DNA from 4 places in the Streptomyces sp. WAC00040 genome. Region 4 is predicted to be linked to each of the others. Evidence: riboswitches for the same ligand, from Rfam matches in the RefSeq annotation. Region 4 holds a riboswitch; each other region holds the start of a gene.
What was found. A riboswitch is a leader RNA that binds a small molecule or an ion and turns the genes downstream of it on or off. The one in region 4 is predicted to bind cobalamin.
Positions count from the first base shown of each region.

Region 1: linked by a shared signal. The riboswitch ahead of MDN94_RS34565 (energy-coupling factor ABC transporter permease) and the one ahead of MDN94_RS30590 (cobalamin biosynthesis protein) in region 4 are both predicted to bind cobalamin.
Region 2: linked by a shared signal. The riboswitch ahead of MDN94_RS14245 (ribonucleoside-diphosphate reductase subunit alpha) and the one ahead of MDN94_RS30590 (cobalamin biosynthesis protein) in region 4 are both predicted to bind cobalamin.
Region 3: linked by a shared signal. The riboswitch ahead of MDN94_RS26460 (ABC transporter substrate-binding protein) and the one ahead of MDN94_RS30590 (cobalamin biosynthesis protein) in region 4 are both predicted to bind cobalamin.

Region 1 covers NZ_JAKQZE010000004.1:867,161-871,006, reverse strand. The annotation lists gene MDN94_RS34580 (energy-coupling factor ABC transporter ATP-binding protein) at 1-67, opposite strand, end outside; gene cbiQ (cobalt ECF transporter T component CbiQ) at 64-813, opposite strand; gene MDN94_RS34570 (energy-coupling factor ABC transporter substrate-binding protein) at 817-1,224, opposite strand; gene MDN94_RS34565 (energy-coupling factor ABC transporter permease) at 1,221-1,910, opposite strand; cobalamin riboswitch at 1,941-2,136, opposite strand; gene MDN94_RS34560 (PTS-dependent dihydroxyacetone kinase phosphotransferase subunit DhaM) at 2,231-2,641, opposite strand; gene dhaL (dihydroxyacetone kinase subunit DhaL) at 2,638-3,264, opposite strand; gene dhaK (dihydroxyacetone kinase subunit DhaK) at 3,320-3,846, opposite strand, start outside.
Region 2 covers NZ_JAKQZE010000001.1:3,034,005-3,037,850, forward strand. The annotation lists gene MDN94_RS14240 (ribonucleotide-diphosphate reductase subunit beta) at 1-207, opposite strand, end outside; gene MDN94_RS14245 (ribonucleoside-diphosphate reductase subunit alpha) at 207-2,555, opposite strand; cobalamin riboswitch at 2,687-2,813, opposite strand; gene MDN94_RS14250 (GNAT family N-acetyltransferase) at 2,863-3,387, opposite strand; gene mctP (monocarboxylate uptake permease MctP) at 3,488-3,846, opposite strand, start outside.
Region 3 covers NZ_JAKQZE010000003.1:214,359-218,204, forward strand. The annotation lists gene MDN94_RS26440 (DUF6153 family protein) at 1-286, opposite strand, end outside; gene MDN94_RS26445 (ArsR/SmtB family transcription factor) at 675-1,037, opposite strand; gene MDN94_RS26450 (SRPBCC domain-containing protein) at 1,034-1,480, opposite strand; partial or broken gene MDN94_RS26455 (iron chelate uptake ABC transporter family permease subunit) at 1,619-1,860, opposite strand; cobalamin riboswitch at 1,965-2,161, shown strand; gene MDN94_RS26460 (ABC transporter substrate-binding protein) at 2,248-3,228, shown strand; gene MDN94_RS26465 (FecCD family ABC transporter permease) at 3,273-3,846, shown strand, end outside.
Region 4 covers NZ_JAKQZE010000003.1:1,113,436-1,117,281, reverse strand. The annotation lists gene MDN94_RS30595 (cobyric acid synthase) at 1-888, opposite strand, end outside; gene MDN94_RS30590 (cobalamin biosynthesis protein) at 885-1,838, opposite strand; cobalamin riboswitch at 1,928-2,073, opposite strand; gene MDN94_RS30585 (hypothetical protein) at 2,198-2,419, opposite strand; gene MDN94_RS30580 (inorganic phosphate transporter) at 2,432-3,661, opposite strand.

The sequences.
Region 1 (3,846 bases), on a different contig from region 4:
CGTCCTCGTACGCGTAACCCGCGTCGACGAGCTCCACGACGGCGGGGCCCGCGGGGGAGTGGTTCATGGCAGACACCTTTCGAGCACGAGAGTGAGGGCGACGATCCCGGACAGCAGCGCGGCGACCATGGCGAGGAACGGTCGCGACACCGCTGCCCGCGGTACCAGCACCCGCAGCGTGCCGTCGTATCCGCGGCCCGCGAGCCCGGCCTGCAGCCGGCCGGCCCGGTCGAAGGCGCGCACGAAAGCGGTCGCGCCGAGGCCGGCCAGCGACCGCCAGGCGGCCGCCCTGCTCGTATGGCCGAGACGGGCGGCCTGCGCCTGGCGGATGTTGGACACGGCGTCCAGCAGCAGGAAGCTGATCCGGTACATCACGAGCGCCACGTCCACCACGGCCGGTGGCACGCCGGCGCGCACCAGCCGCGGGAGCACGTCCGACACGGGTGTCGTGAACGCGAACAGCAGCACACCCAGCGACGCGGCGGAGGTGCGCAGCAGCAACCGCGCCGCGTCCCCGGGCCCGCCGGGCGCGAAGGCCACCATGCCGTCCGGACCGCCCACCGCGAACAACAGCGGTACGGCTCCGGTGACACAGAACCCGAGCGGGATGCGGAACGCCCGCCACAGTTGGCGCGGTGCCACACCGGCCGGTCCGAGCAGGATCACAACCGTCGCGGCGGCGACGAGGACGGCACCCGGCCAGGGCGGCAGACAGACGGCCGTGACGGTCAGACCGAGGCCGAGGACGGCCTTTTCGCAGGGGTGGCGGCGGCGCCAGCGACTGCTGTGCGCCGCCGCGTCGATCGGCAACATCCGCTAGGGCGCCGTCGTCGCGGGGTCCGGGCCCTCGCTCCGCGAGCCGGGGACCGACGGGGCGGGTGCCGCGCCGTCCGGCGTCCTGCTCGCGGCCCGCTCGGCCGCCGCCCGCTCCTCGCCCTGCCGGCGGCCCTTGCGCAGCCCGAAGTAGTACGCCAGGACGCCCGCGCCGAGGGCCGCCTGGAGGGAGAACAGCGCCGACTCGATCTCGCCGGACGGCGGTTCGTACAGGGGGGTGAACCACGGCTCGTAGTCCGGCTCGAGTTCCGTGATAGCCGCCTCCGCCTCGCCGTCGGCGCCGGTGAACGGCTCCTCCTTGTGGTCCCCGAGCCCCAGGACGAGCGGCAGCACGGCCAGCGCCGCGACGGCCAGCAGCAGCAGGGTGTTGATCCTCGCGTTACGGCTCATCGGGCCGACGCCTCCTTCTTCGCACCCGTGACCAGCACACCGAGCCTGGTCAGTTCACCCTTGCTGGACCGGCTGAGCAGCCGCATCACCAGTACGGTGAGCAGTCCCTCGCTCACCGCCAGTGGAAGCTGCGTGACGGCGAAGATGCCGCCGAACTTGGCCAGCGCGCCGGGGATGCCACTGCCCGGGTCGGGGAAGGCGAGCGCCAACTGCACACTGGTGACGCAGTACGTGGACAGGTCGGCGACGAACGCGCCGAAGAACACGCTCACCATCAGCGGCACGTCGAAGCGGCGCAGCAGCCGGTACACCCCGTACCCCGCCCACGGCCCGACGACCGCCAGGGAGAAGACGTTGGCGCCCAGCGTTGTGAGTCCGCCATGGGCCAGCAACAGGGCCTGGAACAGCAGCGTGATGGTGCCGAGCACCGCCATGATCGGCGGTCGGAACAGAATGGCCCCGAGGCCCGTGCCGGTCGGGTGCGAGCAGCTGCCCGTAACCGACGGGATCTTCAGTGCCGACAGGACGAACGTGAACGCTCCGGACGCGCCGAGCAGCAGCGTCGACTCGGGATGGGACTTGACCTCGCGTTTCAGGGCGCGTACGCCGTGGACGACGAACGGGGCGGACGCGGCGCCCCAGGCGACCGCGTGCAGCGGGGGCAGATACCCCTCGGCTATATGCATGATGTGGGAGACCCTCTCCAGCACCTCGTGGATGGACAACGCACCTTGGCCGGTCTCCTGGCTGACGGGTCATGCCGCCCGGACTCCGCCTTCCCGGGCACCGCGCGTACACGCGGTGACCCAGTGGCTCCCCGTGAGGGGGTGGAGCCGGACTTCCCGATCACAGTGGCGAGGGCCGCACCGGTACCGCACCGGTTTCCCGAACACCAAGGCCCCGTGACAGTAATGCTCCGACCAGTGACATCACAAGCCGCGCACGGGCGCACCGGCCGGCGGCGGGGTGAGCCGTTCGCCACACCCGCCGCCGCGCCGCCCGTCCGTCACTGCTTGCGGTAGCCGTACGCCTCCGACGCCGCGGCCTCCACCGCGTCCAGGTCGGCACCGGCGGAGGCCGTCACCACCGCCGCGACAGCGCCCTCCACGAACGGCGCGTCCACCAGGCGGGTACCGGCGGGAAGTTCGTCACCCTCGGCCAGCAGCGCCTTGACCGTCAGGACGGCGCTGCCCAGGTCGACGAGGACGGCGACGCCCGCGCCGCCGTCGACCTGCTCCGCCGCGGCCGTGATCAGTTCGGAGCTGGTGCCGAGGCCCCCGTCGGGTGTGCCGCCCGCGGCCGCCACCGGGGCCGTACCGCCGCCGCCCGCGAGCCCTTTCGCCATTTCGGCGACCGCGGTGGCGACCTCCCTGCTGTGCGAGACCAGCACGATGCCGACCTGCTTGCCGTCGCTCATCCGGCCGCCCCCTCCGCCGGGTCCGCCGTCTCGGCGAGCGCCGCTAGCAGCAGCGCCGACGACGTGGCGCCCGGGTCCTGGTGGCCGATGCTCCGTTCACCGAGATAGCTCGCCCTGCCCTTGCGCGCCTGCAACGGCACGGTGTCCGAAGCTCCTTGCTCCGCAGCCTCGCGGGCCGCCGCGAACGACTGCGTGCTGTCGCCGAGCGCCGCCACCGCCGGCTCGAGAGCGTCCAGCATCGTCTTGTCACCGGCCTTCGCCCCGCCGAGCTGGGCCACCGCGGCGACGCCGGCCCGCAGTGCTTCGGCGAGCTGCCCCGGTGTCACCTGGGCGTCGTCACCCAGCGCTTTGCCGGTGCGCCGCAGCAGCGTCCCGTACAGCGGGCCCGACGCCCCGCCGACCGTCGACACCAGCTGCCGTCCGGCGAGCATCAGCACGGCGCCCGGTGTCGCCGGGGGCTCCTTCTCCAGCACCGCTGCGACGGCCGTGAACCCCCGTTTGAGGTTGCTGCCGTGGTCCGCGTCGCCGATCGCCGAGTCCAGCTCGGTCAGTCGGTCCGCCTCCCGGTCCACCGAGACGGCGACCGCGGCCAGCCAACGGCGGAAGAATTCGGCGTCGAGCACAAGCACTCCCTGGAATCGGTCGGTTCGAACGGTGTGATCTCGAGGCCCCAGGCTCTCAGCGTCCCCATCGCAGCGCCGGAGTCTGCACCGGCGCGTCCCACAGCCTGAGCAGCTCCTCGTCCACCTGGCAGAGCGTCACCGAAGCGCCGGCCATGTCGAGAGAGGTCACGTAATTGCCGACGAGGGTGCGGGCCACCGCCACGTCCCGCTCCGCCAGCACGCGCTGGACCTCGGCGTTGAACCCGTACAGTTCCAGCAGTGGCGTCGCGCCCATCCCGTTGACCAGGGCGATCACCGGGCCGGAGGGCCGCAGGTCCTCCAGAACGGCGTCGACGGCGAAGTCGGCGATCTCCCGCGAGGTCATCATCGGGCGCCGCTCCCGCCCCGGCTCGCCATGGATGCCGATGCCCAACTCCAGCTCGCCAGGGGGAAGATCGAATGTGGGGCCGCCCTTCGACGGCGTGCTGCACGCGCTGAGCGCCACGCCGAAGGTGCGCGAGGAGTCGTTCACCTGCCGGCCGATCGCCTCGACCCGCTCCAGCGGTGCCCGCTCCTCCGCGGCGGCCCCGGCGATCTTCTCCA
Region 2 (3,846 bases), on a different contig from region 4:
GAAGAACGCGACCAGCCGGCCGATCATGTGCTGCTCACCCGGGGAGAGCTTGGCCAGGTCGGCCACGTCCGAGTGCAGGTCGACCTCCTCCACCGTCCAGGTGTTCTTGATCGCGTCCCGGTAGCGCTCGTAGAAGTCCGGGTAGCGCATGGGCCGCAGAGTGAGCTCGAAGCCGGGGTCGAGAAGGTTCTTGGTGGTGGAGCTCATTACTGGCAGGCCTCGCAGGACTCGGGGTTTTCCAGGGAACAGGCGACGGCATCCTCGGGCGTCACCTGTGCGGGGACCGGGACGGCCGCCGACGCGGCGCGCGCGATCCGGGTCGCGGGGCGCGAGCGCAGGTAGTACGTGGTCTTGAGGCCCTGCTTCCACGCGTACGCGTACATCGAGCTGAGCTTGCCGATCGTCGGCGTCTCGAGGAACAGGTTCAGCGACTGGCTCTGGTCCAGGAACGGCGTACGGGCGGCCGCCATGTCGATCAGACCGCGCTGCGGGATCTCCCAGGCGGTGCGGTACAGCGCGCGGATCTCCTCGGGCACCCAGGTGAAGCCCTGCACCGAGCCGCTCGCCTCGCGCAGCGCCTCCCGCGTCTGCGCGTCCCAGACGCCGAGCCGCTTGAGGTCCTCCACCAGATAGGAGTTGACCTGGAGGAACTCGCCGCTGAGTGTCTCGCGCTTGAACAGGTTGGAGACCTGCGGCTCGATGCACTCGTAGACACCGGCGATCGAGGCGATGGTCGCGGTCGGCGCGATGGCGAGCAGCAGCGAGTTGCGCATGCCGACGTCGGCGATCCGGGCACGCAGCGCCTCCCAGCGCTCCGGCCAGGTCAGCGTCGTGTCGTAGTGGTCGGGATGCAGCACGCCGCGTGCCGCGCGCGTCTCGGCCCAGGCCGGCAGGGGCCCGTTGCGCTCCGCGAGGTCGCACGAGGCCTCGTAGGCCGCCAGCATGATCCGCTCGGCGATCCTCGTCGAAAGGGCCCGGGCCTCCGCCGAGTCGAAGGGCAGCCGCAGCTTGAAGAAGACGTCCTGCAGGCCCATCGCGCCCAGGCCCACCGGGCGCCACCTGGCGTTGGACCGCCCTGCCTGCTCCGTCGGATAGAAGTTGATGTCGACGACGCGGTCCAGGAAGGTGACGGCGGTGCGGACGGTGGCGTCCAGCCGCTCCCAGTCGATGTCGTCGCCGCTGACGAACGCGCCGAGGTTCACCGAGCCGAGATTGCACACGGCCGTCTCGCCGTCGTCCGTGACCTCGAGGATCTCCGTGCACAGGTTGGAGGAGTGCACGACCCGTCCCGGCTCCGCGGTCTGGTTGGCGGTGCGGTTGGACGCGTCCTTGAAGGTCATCCAGCCGTTGCCGGTCTGGGCGAGGGTGCGCATCATCCGGCCGTAGAGGTCGCGCGCGGGGACGGACCGGCGGGCCAGTCCCGCGGCTTCCGCCCGGCGGTAGGCCGTGTCGAAGGCCTCGCCCCACAGGTCGACCAGCTCCGGGACGTCGACCGGGGAGAACAGCGACCACTCGGCGTCCGCCTCGACGCGGCGCATGAACTCGTCCGGGATCCAGTGGGCCAGGTTCAGGTTGTGCGTACGGCGGGCGTCCTCACCGGTGTTGTCGCGCAGCTCGAGGAACTCCTCGATGTCCGCGTGCCAGGTCTCCAGGTAGACGGCGGCTGCGCCCTTGCGGCGGCCGCCCTGGTTCACCGCGGCGACCGAGGCGTCAAGGGTCTTCAGGAACGGGACGATGCCGTTGGAGTGCCCGTTGGTGCCGCGGATCAGTGAACCGCGGGCGCGGACACGGGAGTAGGAGAGCCCGATGCCGCCCGCGTGCTTGGAGAGGCGCGCGACCTGGTGGTAGCGGTCGTAGATCGAGTCGAGCTCGTCGAGCGGCGAGTCCAGCAGGTAGCAGGACGACATCTGGGGGTGGCGGGTGCCGGAGTTGAAGAGGGTGGGGGAGGAGGGGAGGTAGTCCAGCCGGCTCATCAGCCGGTACAGCGCCGCGACCTCCTCAAGGGCGCGCGGCGAGTCGTCCTCGGCGAGCCCGCAGGCGACGCGGAGCATGAAGTGCTGGGGCGTCTCGACGACCTGGCGGGTGATCGGGTGACGCAGCAGGTAGCGGCTGTAGAGGGTGCGCAGGCCGAAGTAGCCGAAGCGGTCGTCCGCCTCGAGGTCGATCAGCGCGTCGAGCCGCGCGGCGTGCAGTGCCACGAAGGCGGCCGTGCGGTCGGCGATCAGCCCCTCGCGGTGACCGGTGGCGACCGAGGCGGTGAACGAGGAAGCGCCCTGCCCGGCCGCCTCTTCGGCGATGGTGCGGGTCAGCAGACGCGCGGCGAGCCGGGAGTAGGCGGGGTCGTCCGAGATGAGGCCGGCGGCCGCTTCGGCGGCGAGGGAGTGCAGCTCCGCAGCGTCGGACCCGGCGTTGCGGCCGCGCAGCGCGGCCGCGGCGACCTTGCCCGGGTCGGTGTCGGGCAGGTCCGCCGTCAGGTCCGTCAAGGTCCGCAGCAGCGCGGTCCCGGGGCCGTCGTTCTCCGTCGCTGAGACCGGATCGGCTGGCGCGATGGTCATGTGATGCTCTCCCTCGCTCGGCTCTGGGCCGGCGGAGGGGGCGGGCCGTGGCACGTGTGACGGGGCAGCACGGCGCACGGCGTCCACCGGCCCAACCGCGAGGCCCGGACGTCTGGGCATCCGGATCGGTCGAACCGGATGCGCCGTCGACAGGTCCTCGGACTTGAACGGGTACGGCAGAGCGCACCGGATCACACCGTTGCGGGACAGTTCCGGACTCGCACCGGATTCCCCTGTGGCGACAGCGAGATGAGCATACATGTGGGGGCGGGGTGCTGCGCCTGCCCCTACATGTTGTGTCGGGAGGTCATATCGTGACGGCAGGTCCGGAGAGCTCCAGTGCGTACGTCAGCAGCGAAACGAGGCCCGGGACGGGTTCCCAGTCCCGCTCCGGGGTGCGCACGAAGCCCATCCGGCCGTAGATGCGGTGCGCCGCGTACATCGTGGGCTGTGTGGAGAGCACCAGCCGTACGCACCCCGGGGTGGCTCTCGCCCGTTCCACGCAAGTGCGCACCAGCGCCTCGCCCGCACCGCGGCCGCGTGCCTCGGCGCCCACGGCGAGCATCCGGAACTCGGCCTCGCCGGGTCCCGCGATGTCGGCGAACGGTCCGCCGGCCGGGACGAACGCCACCTGGCCGAGCAGCGTGCCCTGGTCGTCGACGGCGACGTACACCTCCGCCTGCGCGTCGCGGCCCGCGACGTCGCGGAGCACCTCGAGGTACGGGTCCTGTTCGCCGAGGGCCAGCAGCCCGCCGTCGAGGTAGGCGCGGGCGGTCAACTCGCCGAGGGCCGTGTGCTCCTCGGGTTCGACTCTTCTGATCGTGATGTCCATGCCCGGCAGTGTGTATCAGGGCACGACGAAGGGCCGCCGCATTTCCCGGCCGGGGAAGTGCCCGGACGGGAGGCGCGACGGCCCTTGTGCGCGCGACCGGTCAGTGACCGCCGGGAGCGCCCGCCGTGGCCGGCGGCAGCTCCACCTTCACGCCCGGGTCGCCCGCGTCCGCCGTGTAGTCGGACGGGCTGGTCTCGTCGATGCCGTCGGGGGCCTTGGCCGCCCGCAGGACGAAGGTGAGAACGACGGTGACGACGACGTTCAGCACGAACGCGGTGAGACCGATGTAGCCGATCTCGCCGATGCCCGGGATCTCCGCGGACGAGCCGCCGAAGTGCTTCTGGGTCGGGCTGGCCACGCCGTACGCGGCGGCGGTGCCGTAGATCATGCCGACCGCCCAACCGCCGATGAGCGCCCACCGGTGGAACCAGCGGGTGAACAGACCGCCCACCAGCGCCG
Region 3 (3,846 bases), 900 kb from region 4:
GGGCCGCGCTCGTACCGCTCGCGGCGCACGTCTGGTCGGCGTGCGAGACATGTCCGCCCCCATCGTCGTGGGGGTCCCCGTGTACGCAGTCGCAAGGGGCCGAGTCGTCGTGCGCCTCGGCGGGCGCAGCCGGAGCGGCGGTGGCCGACACCGTGCCGGTGTCGGCGAAGGCGGTACCGGGCGCCAGTCCATGCATGGCCACGACGCCCACGAGGAGGGCCAGCACCAGCATCACGTAGACGCGCGCCCTGAAGGGGCGGGCCTCGCGGCGGGTGTGCTGACTCATGCCCGCATCCTAACCAGCAGGCGTGCGCCGTCCCCGTCGAGCACCGCACGGCCGGGGCATCGCAGCATCGGGCACCGCCGGCAATTGTCGGGCACCGAACCGTTGAGCACCGCACCGCCGCGCCTTGCGGTCGGGCACAGCACCATCGGCAGTCGTTCTGCGCCGACGAGGTGTGGCGGAACACCATCGTCCGCAGTCCGCCGGACGCCGTCCGGCAAGAGCGGCGGCGCCCTCGTTGAGGCATGCGCCGCCGCGGCGCGGTGCGAGCGAGTCGCTCACCGCGCCGCGGCGGCAGCGGCTCCGGTTGCGTGACCGGCGCCCCGTGAGCCGACCGTCTTGTCGGCCCACGCGTGCTCGAACAGCCTCACGCGGGAGCAAGATCGGCGCGTCAACCCGGATCCCGCTCCGCTTCCTCCGCTGCCTCGGCGACGCGCTTGATGTTCGCCAGGCGCCGGTCCCAGTCGGCCGCGAGCGCGGCCATCCAGCGGGCCGTCGTGTCCAGCGCCGTGGGCCTCACCGCGTACCGCACCTCGCGACCCACCCGGGTCCCCGAGACCAGTCCGGCCGCGTCCAGGACAGCGAGGTGTTTGACCACCGCCTGCCGCGAGACGGGAAGCGGCTCGGCGAGCGTCGTCGCGGTGGCCTCGCCCTTCGCGGCAAGCAGTTCCAGCAGTTGACGCCGCGTCGGGTCTGCCAGCGCGACGAGCACGCTGTCGACGGTCTCGCCGGCGCCGTGAGCCCCGTCGGTCACGCGGACGACTGCTCGGCGCGCGTCTTGAGTGCGTCGAGCTCCAAGGGCCAGCCCTCGCTGTGGTCCTTCCTGTTCTGGCTGCGCAGCTCCTGGGACCCGGCCAGTGCGGCGAACCCGCTCTCGACGACGTGGAGCCGGGTCTGCTCGCCCTCCTGGGTCAACGTGAACTCCACGAGGGTGCTGTTGTCCTCGCGCAGTTCCTCTCCGGGGAACGCACTGGTCCAGCGGTACGCCAGGTACGTGGGTGGCTCGACCTTCTCCACCCGCACGGGGAAGTCGCCGTGCTCGGGGTTCTTCGCCACCATCGACTCGCCCTCCCTGGCCACGGTTCCGGGCAGGCTCGCCTTGTCGGCGACCCAGAACCCGGGCTGCGCGACCAGCGACCAGACCCGCTCCAGCGGCGCTGCGATGAGGGTTTCGCTTTCGATCCGGTCCTCGCTCATGAGGAGACTCCTTGTTCGCTTCCACCATCAGTGCAACCCCAGAGTTGCACATCAGGCTTTGACGTGCAACCCACAGGTTGCACCATGCGATGCCAGCCCTGCTGCCCGGGCCGGCGGTCCGCCGAGGCGGCGTGCGTGCTACCTGCGGCTGCGTACTAACAGATGGAGGAAGTACGGAGTCCCGATCACGGCGGTCATCAGGCCCGCGCCGAGCTGGACCGGCGCGATCACCGTGCGACACACCGGACCGGCGGTGCAGACGAGCACGGCGCCGAGGAGCACCGCGACCGGCACCACCCGTGCGTGCCGGCCCACGAGGGCACGGACCGCGTGCGTGCCACGAGCCCCACGAAGCCGATCGTGCCGGCGGCGGCCACTGCAAAGGGTCTCGGTCCTTGGGCACAAGGCCGAAACCGGCCGAGTTCACACGCTCCGCGCGACCGGCGCCCCACACCCCCGTGGACGGCCGGGACTTCGACCCCTGTGGTAGCTTCCGCGAGCCAGTCGAACTCCGTACGTGTGTGTACGTGGGTCAGGGAATCCGGTGCGAATCCGGAACTGACGCGCAGCGGTGAGGGCGACGGGCGTGGCACACAGCCACTGGGCCGGGACACCGGCCCGGGAAGGCGCCTCGTCCGGTTGACCCCGAGTCCGAAGACCTGCTGGCACATCGTAGGGACGGGCCCCGCGCATGGGCCCTCGACGCTAGGAACGACGCTGTGTCTTTCAACCGCCCGACCGCTTCGTCCGCAGTGCTCCTCAGTGGAATGCTGCTGCTGACGGGGTGTGGGACCTCGCCCCGCCCTTCTTCCGCTCCGCAGGCCGGTGCGCGGGTCATCGAGAACTGCGGGAAGAAAGTGGAGATCCAGGGAGACGGCCCACAGCGCGCCGTCTCCCTGAACCAGGGCACCACCGAGATCCTGCTGGCTCTGGGCCTCGCCGACCGGATGGCCGGGACGGCCACTTGGACCGACCCCGTCATGAAGGGCTTGGAGAAGCCCGCCGCCGGTGTGGAGCGTCTCGCGGAGAACAACCCGTCCTTCGAGAAGGTCCTCGCAGCCGAACCCGACTTCGTCACGGCCTCGTTCGCCTCCACCCTCGGCAAGGGCGGTGTGGCCACGCGCGAGCAGTTCGAGGAACTCGGCGTGCCGTCATACCTCTCGCCGTCGGACTGCGTGGGCAAGGACAACAGTGGTGACGGGGACGGCGTGCGCACCAGCCCGCTGACGATGGACACCGTCCACGGTGAAGTACGTGACCTCGCCCGCGTGTTCGGCGTCGAGGAACGCGGCGACGAGCTGGTCGCGGAACTCGAGGCCCGCGTGCGCAAGGCCACCGCGGGACTCGACGCCTCTGACGTCACGTTGATGTACTGGTTCGCCAACGCCGAGTCCCCGTACATGGCGGGATGCTGCGGCGCCCCCGGCGTCATCACCCGTGAGACGGGTGCGAAGAACGTCTTCGACGACACCACGGAGGAATGGCCGCAGATCAACTGGGAGACGGTCGTGGACCGCGACCCGGACGTCCTGGTGATCGGCGACCTGACCCGCAAGTCGCAGACCGCGGAGAGCGCCGCGAACAAGATCCGGTTCCTTGAGACCGATCCGGTCACGCGGAACATGGACGCCGTACGCCACAAGCGGTACGTCCTGCTCAGCGGCCAGGCCATGAACCCGACGATCCGCACGGTGGAGGGAGTCGAGCAAGTGGCCGACGCCTTGCGCCGATTCGGACTCGCGAAGTGACCTCGGCGCTGCTGCGCGGCGCGGCCGGGCTCACCGCGCTGGCGATGTCCGTCGCCCTCGCCATCACCATCGGGCCGGCGGATATCGGCGTCCGTGACGTCTGGTCCGTCGTCGCCTCGCACCTGAGGGGCGACGCCTCCGGTCTCACCCCGATCCGTGACGGCATCGTGTGGAACCTCCGCCTCCCGCGCACGCTTCTGGCGGCCGTGTGCGGCGCGGGGCTCGCGCTGTGCGGGGCGGTGATGCAGTCGTTGCTGCGCAACCCGCTCGCCGATCCCTTCGTCCTGGGCGTCTCTTCCGGAGCTTCCACCGGTGCCGTCGCCGTGGTCGTCCTGGGCGCCGGCGGCGGGGTACTGTCCGTCTCGGCAGGGGCCTTCACCGGTGCTCTGTGCTCGTTCGCCGCGATGCTTCTGCTGAGCCACACCCTCGGCGGCACCACCGACCGGGTCGTGCTGTCCGGCGTCGCGGCGATGCAGCTGTTCTCCGCGCTCACCTCGTTCGTCGTCGTCACGTCCGCCGACGCGGAGACCACCCGCGGCGTGCTGTTCTGGCTGCTCGGCTCGCTGAGCGGGGCCGGCTGGACCGACGTGTGGCTGTGCCTCGCCACCCTGGGGGCCG
Region 4 (3,846 bases):
CTCCGCGCGGTCCACGAACCGCACCACGACGCCCGGTTCCGCCGCCAGCGCGTCCACGTCCGTGAAGTTCGACATCAGCGGGACGGCGCACACCGCGACGCGCAGCACGTCCTCACCGACGGGCGGGGCCACCACCGACTCCCGCACAGCGCCGCGCAGGGACACCCGCAGCCCGTCCTCCTCGTCGATACCGAGCCCGTGCGCGTACGGCAGCACCCCGAACGTCCGCCGCCCGGTCAGCCCGAGCAGCATCTCGAGCCCCGGCTCCAGCAGCGACACGTCACCGCGGAACTTGTTGACCAGGTAGCCCGCCACCAGGGCCTGGTCCTCCGGGCTCAGCAGCGCCGTCGTACCGAAGAACTGGGCGAAGACGCCGCCCCTGTCGATGTCCCCGACCACCAGCACCGGCAGCCCGGCGGCCCGTGCGATGCCCATGTTGACGATGTCCGTGCGGCGCAGGTTGATCTCGGCCGGACTGCCCGCCCCCTCGCAGATCACGGCGTCATACGTGCCCCGCAACTCCTCCAGGCACGCCATCACCGGCTCGAACAGCTCCCGCTGCCGGCCCCCGTGGTACCCCTTGGCGCTCAGCTCGCCGACCGGCCGGCCCATCAGCACCACCTGGCTGGAACGGTCGCTGCCGGGCTTGAGGAGGACGGGGTTCATCAGCGCGGTCGGCTCCACCCGCGCGGCCTGCGCCTGCATGGCCTGCGCCCGCCCGATCTCCGCTCCCTCGCGCGTCACGAACGAATTCAGGGACATGTTCTGCCCCTTGAACGGCGCGACCTTCACGCCTTGGCGCACGAGCCACCGGCAGATCCCGGCGGTCACGACACTCTTGCCCGCGTCCGAGGTGGTCCCGGCGACGAGCAGCCCCCCACCGGTCATGCCGGCCTCCTTCCGCCGCGGCTCTGCCGCAGCATCCGCCCCGCCACGCAGACGGCGAGGGTGAGCAGGCCGACCCGGCGCGAGAGCCGCACCGCCCGTCCGATGTCACCGAACTCCACCGCGCGCCCGGCCTCGTTGAGTACCGGCCGGTGTTCGACCCGCCCGCCGTACGAGAGGGAACCGCCCAGCCGCACGCCCAGGGCGCCCGCGAAAGAGGCCTCCACAGGGCCGGCATTGGGGCTGGGATGCTTGGCCGCGTCCGCGCGCCAGGCCCGTGCGGCTCCGCGCCGGTCCGGGCCGCAGACGGCCGCCAGGGCCGCGGTCAGCCGGGCGCCCGGCCACCCGGCGACGTCGTCCAGGCGGGCCGAAGCCCAGCCGTACCGCAGGTAGCGGGGGGACTTGTGGCCGACCATCGCGTCCAGGGTGTTCACCGCCCGGAAGCCGACCAGCCCGGGCACGCCCGCCAGCGCCCCCCACACCAGTGCCCCGACGACCGCGTCGGAGGTGTTCTCCGCGACGGACTCGACGACGGCGCGGGCGATCTGCTGCTCGTCCAGGGCGTGCGGGTCGCGTCCGCAGAGGTGGGGCAGCCGCTCGCGGGCCGCTTCGACGTCGCCTGCGGCCAGCGCGTCACCGATGGCCATGGCCTCCCGCCCCAGGGTCGTACCGCCGACGACCGCCCAGGTGGCGCCGGCGGTCAGGGCGACGGACGCGGCGGGGGAGCGGCGTACGGCCCGGGAGGCCAGCACGGCGGCCGCGACGGCGCCACCGGCGCACACAGCAGTGTGCAGGGCGCCCCGGCCGCGGTGGTCACGCCAAAGGACACGCTCGACGGCGCTCGCGGCCCGACCGAACGCGGCGACCGGATGCCCGCGGCGGGGATCGCCGATGAGCAGGTCGCCGGCGAGGCCGGCGGCGGCGCCGTACACGAAGACTCGGTCGGCACGCATGGGATCAGCGATCCCAGGGGTGGTGTCCGACGGACAGGGCTGTACCGCGGCCGGGCATGCGAAAAGTCCTCACTCAGGGTCCGCGCCCTGGTTCGACGTGACCGGCGGTGAGAGTTCCTGGCTCCCCGGGACCGTTCATCCCGGGTGACAGTGGCGGGACCGCGCCGGATTCGCACCGGACTTCCTCTTCTGCCGCCGTTGTTGGCCCCGGCAGTCCACCACGCCCGCGAACGCCCGTCAACTCACCCTTGACCTGCGGCGGGACAGTGTGCCGAGCCCCACACGGGCGGACACACGACGGCCGGGCCGCGAACACCCGAGGGTGTTCGCGGCCCGGCCGTCGAAGGGCGGTGCGGTCGTCAGACGACGATCAGGTAGATCCCGTAGGACACGGCCGCCGCGCAGAGCGCGAAGCAGGCGTACGCGCCGGTGCGGGCCAGTGCGCCGGAGCCTCCGGCCCGGGCGGCCGCCTCCTGCTTGGTGAGGCCCACGACACCCAGGGTGAAGAGTCCCACCAGCGCGACGGTGGCGACGAGGCTCACGCCGAAAACGGAGCCGAGAGCAGTCCAGTCGATCTTCATTCCGTTACTTCCTTACACCGTGGCCGGGCGGGGCGACTCGGTCTCGGGTTCGGCCGGGGCCGCGATGGTGGCCTTCAGGTCACCGACCGGCGGCGGGGTGACGGCCGCGATGGCGGTCGTGACGACGCCCGCGGGCTCGTCATCCACGTCGTTGACGTTGGTGTGGTCGACGACCTGACGGCGCGAGATGAACCAGATCGCGACGCAGGAGGCGACGAGGAAGACTGCGACGGCCGCGACGCCCCAGTCACCCTGCTTGGTGACGTACTCGGAAGCCGCCGCGACGAGACCGGCGGCCGGCAGGGTCAGGCCCCAGGCCACGAACATCCGGGTGGCGGTGGACCAGCGGACCACACCGCCCTTGCGGCCGAGCCCGGCGCCCATGACGGCACCGGAGCACGAGTGCGTCGTCGACAGGGAGAAGCCGAGGTTGGAGGAGGCGAGGATCACGCTGGCCGCGCTGGTCTGGGCGGCGAAGCCCTGCTGCGGCTGGAGGTCGGTGAGGCCCTTGCCCATGGTGCGGATGATGCGCCAGCCGCCGAGGTAGGTGCCGAGCGCGATCGCCACACCGGCGGAGACGATGACCCACATCGGAGGGTTGGAACCGGGGGCGACCACATTGCCGGCCACGAGGGCCAGCGTGATGATGCCCATCGTCTTCTGGGCGTCGTTGGTGCCGTGTGCCAGGGAGACCAGGCCCGCCGAGGCGATCTGCCCGGCGCGGTAGCCCTTCGCCGTGGCCTTCGGGTCCGTGTTCTTGCCGATCTTGTACGTCAGCCGGGCCGCCAGCATCGCGGCGAGGCCGGCGACGAGCGGCGCGGCGACGGCCGGGATCAGGACCTTGGTGACGACGACGCCGCCGTTGACGCCGCCGAAGCCGACCGAGGCGACCGTGGCGCCGATCAGGCCGCCCATGAGGGCGTGCGACGAGCTGGACGGCAGGCCCACCAGCCAGGTGAGCAGGTTCCACAGGATGGCGCCGACGAGCGCCGCGAAGATGACTTCAGGTGTGATGCCTGATTCGTCGACAAGTCCACTGGAGATCGTCTTGGCGACCTCCACGGAGAGAAAAGCACCGACGAGGTTCAGAACGGCGGACATGGCCACCGCGGTTTTGGGCTTCAGAGCGCCGGTCGAGATGGTCGTCGCCATCGCGTTGGCGGTGTCGTGGAAACCGTTCGTGAAATCGAACACGAGAGCTGTCACGATCACAATCGCGAGCAGCAGTGTGATGTGTTCCATTTACCCAGGCAATCGTTTGACGTCATTGACGCGAGGACCGTAAGCAACCTGGATGAACGGAAGGTGAACTGGGTCGGGCGCTGCGGTGTCCCCAAGTGGTGCCGGCCGATTCCGCTTGTCCGTTTTCGAACCCCCGCGGCGCTCCCCGCAGCCACTCGAACACCCTCCGTGTGCCCGCGCCCGGC